Regions from separate parts of the Pseudoalteromonas sp. APC 3250 genome, predicted to be linked through region 3. Evidence: predicted binding sites of a transcription regulator. Region 3 holds the regulator's gene; each other region holds the start of a gene.

Region 1 (3,285 bases), on a different contig from region 3:
AAGATTTAGAAACCCAAGTAAACGACATGCTGTTATTTGCTAAAAGTGGTGATCAGCAAGTTGTTGAGCAAGTGTCGATGCAACAGCTACTAAGTGAAGTTAAAGCCGGTGCCGATGCTATGGTAGCGCTCAATGATAGCGAATTAAATGTGAGCTTACCTGAACCCGATATTGAAATTATGGGTAACAAAACAGCATTGGCAAGCGCAATTCAAAACCTAATTCATAATAGTATTCAAGTCATTGGCAGTGGTGCACAAGTACATCTTAGTGCTTTGCGTGATATGCAAGATCCTGATTATGTCCGCATTAGTGTTAGTGATAATGGCCCTGGGCTTGATTTAGCACAAACTGAGAAAATATTTGAACCCTTTTATACCACTAAAAGCCAAGGTACTGGTTTAGGACTTGCCGTTGTAAGTTCAGTGGCCAGTGCACATCAGGGACGTGTTGAAGCAGACAACAACCCACAAGGGGGAGCAATTTTTAGTATGTTGCTACCTATTAGTGTCACATCTAAATTAGGGGAGTCACAATGAGTAACACTATTTTAGTTGTAGAAGATGACGCCGGACTTCGTGAAGCATTAATTGATACGCTTGAAATGTCAGGTATAGCCTGTATGGCCGCCAATAGTGCCGAGCAAGCCATGGTGCTACTAAAAAAAGAAGTATTTTCATTGGTGGTCAGTGATGTACAAATGGGCGCAATGAGCGGCTTGGATTTATTACGTAGTATTAAATTAAATTACCCTGATTTACCCGTACTAATGATGACGGCCTATGCCACTATTGATGATGCTGTAGAGGCTATGCGTTTAGGCGCGATTGATTATATGGCTAAGCCATTTGCACCAGAAGTGCTATTGAATATGGTGAGTCGTTACTTACCAGAAAAAGAAAAAGAAACAGACGGGCCCATTGTCGCCGACCCTAGTAGTATTCAATTACTCGAACTTGCTAATAAAGTTGCTCGATCAGATGCCAGTGTGATGGTGCTTGGGCCAAGTGGCTCTGGTAAAGAAGTACTGGCGCGTTATATTCATGACAAATCAAAACGCTGTAATGAACCGTTTGTAGCGATTAATTGCGCTGCTATTCCAGAAAATATGCTCGAAGCCACTTTATTTGGTTATGAAAAAGGTGCGTTTACCGGTGCGATACAGGCTTGTCCTGGTAAGTTTGAACAAGCGCAGGGGGGTACTATTTTACTTGATGAAATCACCGAAATGGATTTAGGCCTGCAAGCCAAGCTGTTACGTGTACTTCAAGAGCGTGAAGTTGAGCGTTTAGGTGGTCGTAAAACCATTGCACTGGATGTACGTGTGCTTGCCACAAGTAACCGAGAGTTAAAAGAAGCGGTTGCTGAAAACCAGTTCCGCGAAGATTTATACTATCGACTCAATGTTTTCCCACTGCTATGGCGACCACTGTGTGAGCGCCCAGGGGACATTATTGTGTTGGCTAAGCATTTGATTGAACGTCACTTAAGTAAAAGCAAAGAGCCAATGGCGTATTTAGATAGCAGTGCAGAGCAAAAACTGCTTAGCCATAGCTGGCCCGGTAACGTACGCGAACTAGATAACGTTATCCAGCGAGCATTAATTTTACGCAGTGGAAATAGTATTGATGAGCATGCTATTTTTATCGAAAATCTAGCCCCAACGCATTTTGTGGCAGAAACTAAAGCTGACATTGAGCCTGTAAAAAGTAGTCTCAGTAACGCTTATTATGATGAAAAAGCAGCGCCTGCAGATGAGCAAAAAAATGATTTGTTAGCCGTCGATACTGGTAGTTACAAAGATGAGCTTAAAGATAAAGAACATCGTATTATTTTAGAAACCTTGGCACGCTGCCAAGGAAAACGTAAAGAGGTCGCCGAAACCTTAGGTATTAGCCCGCGTACTTTACGCTACAAATTAGCACAAATGCGTGATTTAGGTATTTCCCTCCCAGCATAACCCCCATAAGCCCTAAGTTCAATCACTTGAATTTAGGGCTGTCAAAACTCTGACTGCTTAATTATTTTACTTAAAGCGTTGTTTTAATTGGTTTTAATTTTTGGCATGTTTTGTGCTTTATTCTCTTTAAGAGTTTACTGCATTATCAGAGACAATTATGAAAATTCAAAACAGTGCTTTATTTCAAGAAATGCAATCAATGGCTGCAGAGGCCACACGTAGTAATCAAGTTAATAACTTGCCAACGCAAGTGCAATCAACCTCTACAGCACAGTTTGGTGACATGTTGAGTAATGCCCTTAATACAGTGCATGAACTTCAGCAAGACACAGGACAAAAAGTAAAAGCGGTAGAGAATGGCGACAGAAGCGTATCACTTGCTGAGGCTATGATTGCTTCGCAAAAGTCTTCTGTGGCATTTGAAGCTACGGTACAGGTTCGTAATAAGCTTGTTGAGTCTTATAAAGAAATTATGAACATGCCTGTTTAACTAGGTAGTGGAGAATTATTGTGGCGCAATCTAATCAATCTACAGATCTGGCACTTGCTGATGGCATGATGGAGCAAAGTGAAAACGAAGATCAACAAGAGCAAAAATCAGGCTATTTCAGTGCCCTTGGCGGTGTTGATGTTTTACGTCAAATTACCCTGATTGTTGCATTAGCTATTTGTTTAGCCATTGCTATTTTCGTTATTATTTGGGCTCGTCAGCCAGATATGCGCCCTTTAGGTAAAATGCAAACTGAAGAGTTAATAGAAACACTCGACTTTTTAGATGCACAAAAAATTGACTACCAACTTGATGGCAATGTGGTCTCGGTGGATGAAACTGAATATCAAAATATCAAGTTATTGATGACCCGTGAAGGTTTAGATCAAGGGCCTACATCAGGTAGCGACATTATTATGCAAGACATGGGGTTTGGGGTAAGCCAACGTTTAGAGCGTGAGCGCCTTAAACATGGCCGTGAGCAACAACTTGCCCGTACTATAGAAGAGCTAAATAATGTTACTCGCGCCAAAGTATTGTTAGCGATTCCCAAAGAAAATGTGTTTGCCCGTAGAGAGAAAAAACCCTCTGCAACTGTTGTACTTACTCTTAAACGCGGTCGCTCTTTAGATGGCGAAGAAGTTGACTCGGTTGTTGATATGATAGCTTCAGCGGTACAAGGGCTTGAGCCTTCGCGCGTTACTGTGACCGATCAAAATGGTCGTTTATTAAATTCAGGCTCGCAAACCTCTTTAGCTGCACGCTCGCGTAAAGAATACGATATAGAACGTAAACGTGAGCAAGAATACCTAGAAAAAATCGACAGTATTTTGAT
Region 2 (3,285 bases), on a different contig from region 3:
ATCGTGTAAGGTATCTATAAATTCATCTTCAGGACGGGTTAAAATTTTATAATACAAAGGATGTAAATAGGCTTGTTCAAAGCGCTGCCACGCAGTTTTTGGCGCTTGATTTTTTAGCCCATCGGCCCATACGCCATCGGCATTTTGAATACTGCCCGATTGCGCTAATACACGGTGATGATTATCGACCACCCATATGCGACTGCCGCTGTGTCCCATGCCTTTTAATATACGGTTTATTTCAGGGGAGGGCACCAGTACCGAACCTAAATCATTCGGGTTATTTAAGTTCGATGTAGACATTATACTAGGGGTTTGGTTTGGTTGTTTACTATCAACATCGGCAATGGCAAATCCCAGTTTATTGCCAAGCATACTCAAAGGAAAGCGCAGCTCAAGGTTGTAACCAGTGTCAGTTTGTTTAAAGAAACCCTGAATTTTAGTAAAAGGCATTTTACTGTTGGCATCAAATGCGTTGACCCAGCCATCTTGGCGCGGAGCAATAATATAAGTATTAAATTGTCCATCAGGGTTTTTTAGGCCAATTTTTATGTAATCGTTATTGGTAATGCTGAGGCTGTTTTTAGCACGGTAAATTACAGTGTTATCTGTGACTTTAAATACAGCATATAAGTAATTATCAAACTTACCTACCATATGGCTAAATGATAAGTTGCTCAGTTGATGGTTATCATTGGCTGTTTGTAAGTAGCGTTTGTCATAAAGCCAAAATAGCGATTGATAAGCGTCCCAGTCGTTGAGTTTGCCATCGAGCTGAATCGGGCTTTTTAAATTATAAGCATAGAGATCGCGACCTTTTACCACCTGATCTAAAAAGTTGGTTTGTTCGTCAAATAAAGCGGGGCGTTCATGCAGGGCCGTGGCCAGTGCACGTGTAGTGCCTACCAACGTTTTTTCTTGGCCTTGGCGTAAAAACTTTTCCATTTCCCATACATATTCGTAGCCAAGCCATGGCAACAAAAACAAAAAGCACGAAAGTAGGATAAATTTACTGCGTAGGCCAAATCTCAGCATGTGGGTTGCTCCCACCTGTAACCCATGCCATACACGGTATCAATGCAGTCAAACTGGCTATCGAGTGCTATAAACTTTTTACGAATGCGTTTTACATGAGAGGTAATGGTACTGTCGTCTACATAAATTTTAGCATCGCTCATTAACTCATTACGGCTTTTAACGTGTCCTGGTCGCTGAGCGAGTGAATGCAGCATCCAAAACTCAGTTACGGTTAAATCAACTAACTGGTGTTGCCAAAGCACCTGCATGCGTTGCGTATCGAGCGTTAGTTGACCGCGAATTATTAATGCGTTGGCATCAGCGGGTTGCTCTAATGCTTCCATGCGGCGAAATAGCGCACCAATACGCGCGGCTAAATGCGCTAAGCTAATATCTTTGGTTAAGTAGTCGTCGGCGCCCATGCGCAGGCCGCATACGGTGTCTATTTCGCTGTCGCGAGCGGTTAAAAAAATAATTGGTAAGGTTTTAGACAGTGAACGCAGTGTCTGGCACAGTAAAAAGCCGCCATCTATTTCATGGCCTAAACCAATATCAACAATGGCTAAATCGGGAAGCGCTTCTTTAAAGGCCGCTTCTGCTTGAGGGCGGTTTTCATAACCACTCACCTGATAGCCTTGAGCGCTCAGCATTTCTATGTAGTTTTCGCGGATTGCGGTTTCATCTTCAATGATGGCTATTTTCTTCATTTTTATTAATTACTCATATTGACTTAGGCGCACTATAGCGAAGTTTTTGCGCTAAGTACGGTTAAAAACACAATTGCCATTTTTTTGCCACAATTGCTCAGCAGTTTGCCATTTTTGATCCCCTTTGTTGCCACTTCATGCTGTTTTAATACAACTATTGAAATTACAGATACAACGCAAGTGCCAACCAATAGCTTGCCAACCATTATTAATAGTAAGGAATAGACCATGAAGAAAACATTAATCGCACTCACACTTGTTAGCACTTTTTGCGCTCCTGCTTTTGCCGCGGATACTCCATCGAAAGAAGCAAAAAAGGAAACCATAGTCGGCCTAAGCACAGGTGCCATTATCGGTGGCGTTGTTGGTGGGCCTATTGGCGCGTTTGTAGGTGCATTTGCTGGTGGCTTAATTGGCGATGCCAAGGTGGCTGAGCAAACCATTGCTGAGCAGCAACAAGCTTTAACTGTAATGGCAGAGAAAACCAACGACTACCAGCACGTACTTAATCATAACAGCCACCTAGAGGCGCAACTTGAACTACTGGCGCAGCAAAATGAGCAACTAACGCAATCACAGCTTAATAATTTATTGGCAATGACGGTGCAATTTAAAACAGGCTCTAGCGATATTGCTCCTCATTTTGCCAAGCAGCTTGATCAATTAGTTGCGTTATTAAAAAGCCAACCGCAACTCGCGCTTGATTTAAGTGGCTTTGCCGATCAGCGTGGTGAAGAGCAAGCAAACTTATTACTTTCAAAAGCCAGAGTAAACGCCGTACAAAGTTACTTAATTAAACAGGGAGTAAGCCATACACGTTTGAGCACACAAGCGTTTGGCGAGCAACAAAGCATAGCAAACAGTAACACCCTTGAAGATAACTTTTTTGACAGACGCGTTACTCTCACTACTCGTGCGTTAAATCAGTCAAGTAATCAAACCGCAAGCAATTAACAACGTGCGTTCGAGGGAGTGATTTATGTTGAGTAAACCCACCAAAGTGCTTACCAAGGTAAGCCTTTTTATTTTTATTATTATCGTGCTTTTAGCCAGCTTTAAAAGCCATGCGCAGTCGCCAAAACTATCCTTGTTTGATAGCCAAGGAGTGGCGGTTAACCCTGGGGTGATTTTAAAAAGCGATGCAAAAATGACCCTAACAGGACTAATTAATCATGTTGTAGTAACGCAGCACTACATAAATGAAAATCCTTTTGCAGTAAATGCACGTTATGTTTTTCCTTTACCCGATGAAAGTGCCGTGCAAGCAATGACCATGCGTATTGGTGAGCGAGTGATTCACGGTAAAATAGCAAAAAAACACCAAGCAGAAAAACAGTACCAAGCTGCCAAAAAAGCAGGCAAACAAGCTTCATTGCTGCGACAGCAGCGTGCAAATATGTTTATTACAAATGTGGCAAATGTAGGGCCAGGAGAAGAAATAGTTATAACGCTTGAATATCAAGAGATTATTGATTACCAGCATGGAACCTTTGCGATTCATTTTCCAACCACAATAACGCCACGGTATCATGCAACAACAGGGAAACTGAACGAAGAGCAA
Region 3 (3,285 bases):
AATATCTTGTTGTGTTAAATAGGGCAGCTTATTGTGAGCCAATTCACTGATAAATTCTAAAATTCTTTTTTTACTATTAAAAAGGACCGCAGCTTTACTGCAGTCCTGACAGATAAGTGAGCTTAGTTTCATAGTGTTAGTGTCGAGCAAGTTTCTCTTTGTGTTTAATTACTTGACGATCTAGCTTGTCAATGAGCGAGTCTATAGCGGCATACATATCTTGATGCTCAGTAGAGGCAAAAATCTCAGCGCCACTAACATGAACGGTTGCTTCAGCTTTTTGGTTTAGTTTTTCTACATCGAGAATAACGTGCACATTCGTTATGTGATCAGTGTGCCTCTGTAACTTCGAAAATTTACTATTTACGTAGTCTCTAAGCGAGTCGGTAATATCTACATGGCGACCAGTTAAATTCAGTTGCATAAACATTTTCCTCTTTGTTGTACGCCTTAAATCAAACTTTTACGTTGATTAGACGGGGGAATAGCTAGAGATTCGCGATATTTTGCAATGGTTCTCCTCGCTACTTTAATTCCTTGCTCTGCCAATATATCTGCAATTTTACTATCACTCAATGGTTTAGCTGAGTTTTCTGCAGCGATTAATTTTTTAATTAATGCACGTATTGCTGTTGATGAACATTCGCCACCATTTTCAGTACTTACATGGCTTGAAAAGAAATATTTAAGCTCAAAAATGCCACGTGGTGTATGCATGTATTTTTGCGTAGTAACACGCGATATAGTCGACTCATGCATTTCCACCATTTCAGCCACATCGTTAAGCACCATAGGCTTCATAGCCTCAGGACCGTGTTCAAAAAAGGCCTGTTGCTGCTGCACAATACAGTTGGTTACTTTAAGTAGCGTGTCATTTCTACTTTCTAAGCTTTTTATAAACCATTTAGCCTCTTGTAAGTGCGAGCGAATAAACTGGCTATCACCACTTGATTTAACCGTACGCGACATAGCTGCATATTGGCTATTTACTCTGATCTTAGGCATGCTATCTGGGTTTAATTCAACTACCCAACGACCTTTAACTTTTTTAACCGACACATCAGGAATAACGTATTCAGACTCTTCTCTGACAATAGTGTCTGCCGGTTTTGGGCTGAGCGTATGAATCAACGTCATGATTTCTTTAAGCTCATCTTCTTTAAGCTTTGTTTTTTTCATTAACGTGCGATAGTCACGTGCAGCAAGTAAATCAATATGATCGGTTAAGATCATTTTTGTTTCGTTTAAAAAAGGTGTGTCTTTATCAAATTGATTTAGCTGAATACACAAGCACTCTTGTAAACTACGCGCGGCTATTCCCACTGGATCAAATAGTTGAATACGCTTTAGTACCGCTTCTATTTCGTCAAGTTCAACTTCATCTTCGCCGTCGTTTTCTTGGTTAAAGCTTTCTAATATTTCTTCACAGCTAAGGGTTAGAATCCCTGAGTCGTCTACAGCTTCTACAATTGCAATAGCTATCGCTTCATCGGTAGGACTAAACGGCGTCAGTTGAAGTTGCCACATTAAATACTCATGCAGCGTTTCAGTCGAAGAGCCTTGATAAATAGATTCATCTTCTGGCATTGGGCCCGATGAAGAGGCAGGCGCAGCGCTCATATATTCATCCCAAGTAACATCCATAGCCATATCATCGCTAATAGTGTCTTTGGTCATTGCTTCGCCGCTATCTTGCTCATACTCGCTAGGTTTATCGTCAGCTGAGGCACTTAGCGTTAAGTCATCGTTATCGGCTTTTTGTTCGTTTTTACCTGCAGTGTCTTCGCTGTAATCGTGTTCTTCAACTTCAAGCAAGGGGTTGCTATCGAGCGCTTCTTGAATTTCTTGCTGGAGATCCAATGTACTGAGTTGCAATAAGCGAATTGCTTGTTGCAACTGTGGAGTCATTGTAAGTTGCTGGCCCATGCGCAGCTGTAATGATTGCCTCATGTATCTCTAACAATCCTTTTAAATTATTATAATTAATATTAGCAGATGCTTAGTGTAATAACACACATATTAGAGCTTGAACTGCTCGCCTAAATAAACATCGCGTACTGTTTTATCGTTTAATACATATTCTGGAGTGCCTGATGCAATTAACTCTCCATGAGAAACTATGTAGGCTTTTTCACAAACATCAAGAGTTTCGCGTACGTTGTGATCTGTGATAAGTACGCCAATTCCTCGGTTTTTAAGATGCTCTATAATCTTTTTAATATCTAATACTGAGATAGGATCAACCCCCGCAAAGGGTTCGTCTAAAAGGATAAATTTAGGGTTTGCTGCTAACGCGCGAGCAATTTCAACGCGGCGACGTTCACCACCTGATAAAGCCATACCTTGACTATCGCGGATATGCTGAATGCTAAATTCATCAAGTAAATTATTTAAGGTATCTTCGCGTTGTTGTTTATTTAATTCTTTACGTGTTTCTAAGATAGCCATTAAGTTTTGATAAACAGTCAGCTTTCTAAAAATAGACGACTCTTGCGGTAAATAACCAATCCCTAAACGCGCTCGGCTGTGCATCGGTAATAAAGTAATATCTTTATCATCAATTGATATTTTGCCTTTATCGCTAGGCACAAGGCCTACAATCATATAAAAAGTGGTGGTTTTACCTGCACCATTAGGGCCAAGTAACCCCACAATACTGCCAGCTTCAACCTCTAGGCCAACGTTTTTTACAACTTCACGACCTTTGTAGCTTTTAGCTAATAGCTCTGCTTTTAATGTGCTCATGGTTGACCTTTATCATCTTCTTTTTTATTTTCAACAGGGACTAAAATAGTGTGTACACGGTCTGTTGAGTTTTCGTCTTTTTCTGCGCTAATTAACTGCTGCTCGATATCGTAAGTGATACTTTTAGCTGTTATTTTTTGACCTGCTTGAGCAATGCTTGCATCGCCGATTAAGGTTAAAAAACGCAGCGACACATCGTAACGCACTTCATTAGCACTGGCGCTCATTATGGTGCCATCAGCTTGTGTTTCTTCAAAATATGCAGGGCTGCCTGTGGCAATTAATAACTGTTTGTTATCGCCTAGCTCATCGCGTTTATGCACTTCTAAACGGTCAGCTGTGATACGGCGATTACCATGAATAATTTCAACATTTTTCTCAAAAATGCCTACGTTTTCTTTTAATTGACCTTCTTGCTTATCTGCACTAATTGAAATTTGATTAGCAGCGGGGGCTTCAGCAGGTTCAGCGCCATTACTGTTAAAAGCAATTAATAGTGAGGGAACAATTAAAATTTTAAATAGGTTATTGGTCATAATA

The links. Region 3 encodes sigma-54, which starts transcription at its own class of promoters, with help from an activator protein. Its sites were predicted from a motif close to GTTGGCACGNNNNTNGNNT; they were not measured.
Region 1: fliE (flagellar hook-basal body complex protein FliE) is a predicted target of sigma-54. The motif match lies at 2,060-2,078, and genes of this name have one in related genera.
Region 2: pdsR (proteobacterial dedicated sortase system response regulator) is a predicted target of sigma-54. The motif match lies at 1,909-1,927, and genes of this name have one in related genera.

The regions. Positions count from the first base shown of each region.
Region 1 covers NZ_JASDCM010000006.1:215,539-218,823, reverse strand. Annotated here, with positions in the region: gene QL986_RS09005 (ATP-binding protein) at 1-539, shown strand, start outside; gene QL986_RS09000 (sigma-54 dependent transcriptional regulator) at 536-1,960, shown strand; gene fliE (flagellar hook-basal body complex protein FliE) at 2,118-2,450, shown strand; gene fliF (flagellar basal-body MS-ring/collar protein FliF) at 2,471-3,285, shown strand, end outside.
Region 2 covers NZ_JASDCM010000013.1:98,471-101,755, forward strand. Annotated here, with positions in the region: gene pdsS (proteobacterial dedicated sortase system histidine kinase) at 1-1,035, opposite strand, end outside; gene pdsR (proteobacterial dedicated sortase system response regulator) at 1,029-1,724, opposite strand; gene pdsO (sortase-associated OmpA-like protein PdsO) at 1,953-2,678, shown strand; gene QL986_RS13655 (marine proteobacterial sortase target protein) at 2,704-3,285, shown strand, end outside.
Region 3 covers NZ_JASDCM010000005.1:85,279-88,563, reverse strand. Annotated here, with positions in the region: gene ptsN (PTS IIA-like nitrogen regulatory protein PtsN) at 1-132, opposite strand, end outside; gene hpf (ribosome hibernation promoting factor) at 137-424, opposite strand; gene QL986_RS07265 (RNA polymerase factor sigma-54) at 451-1,950, opposite strand; gene lptB (LPS export ABC transporter ATP-binding protein) at 2,020-2,745, opposite strand; gene lptA (lipopolysaccharide transport periplasmic protein LptA) at 2,742-3,281, opposite strand; gene lptC (LPS export ABC transporter periplasmic protein LptC) at 3,271-3,285, opposite strand, start outside.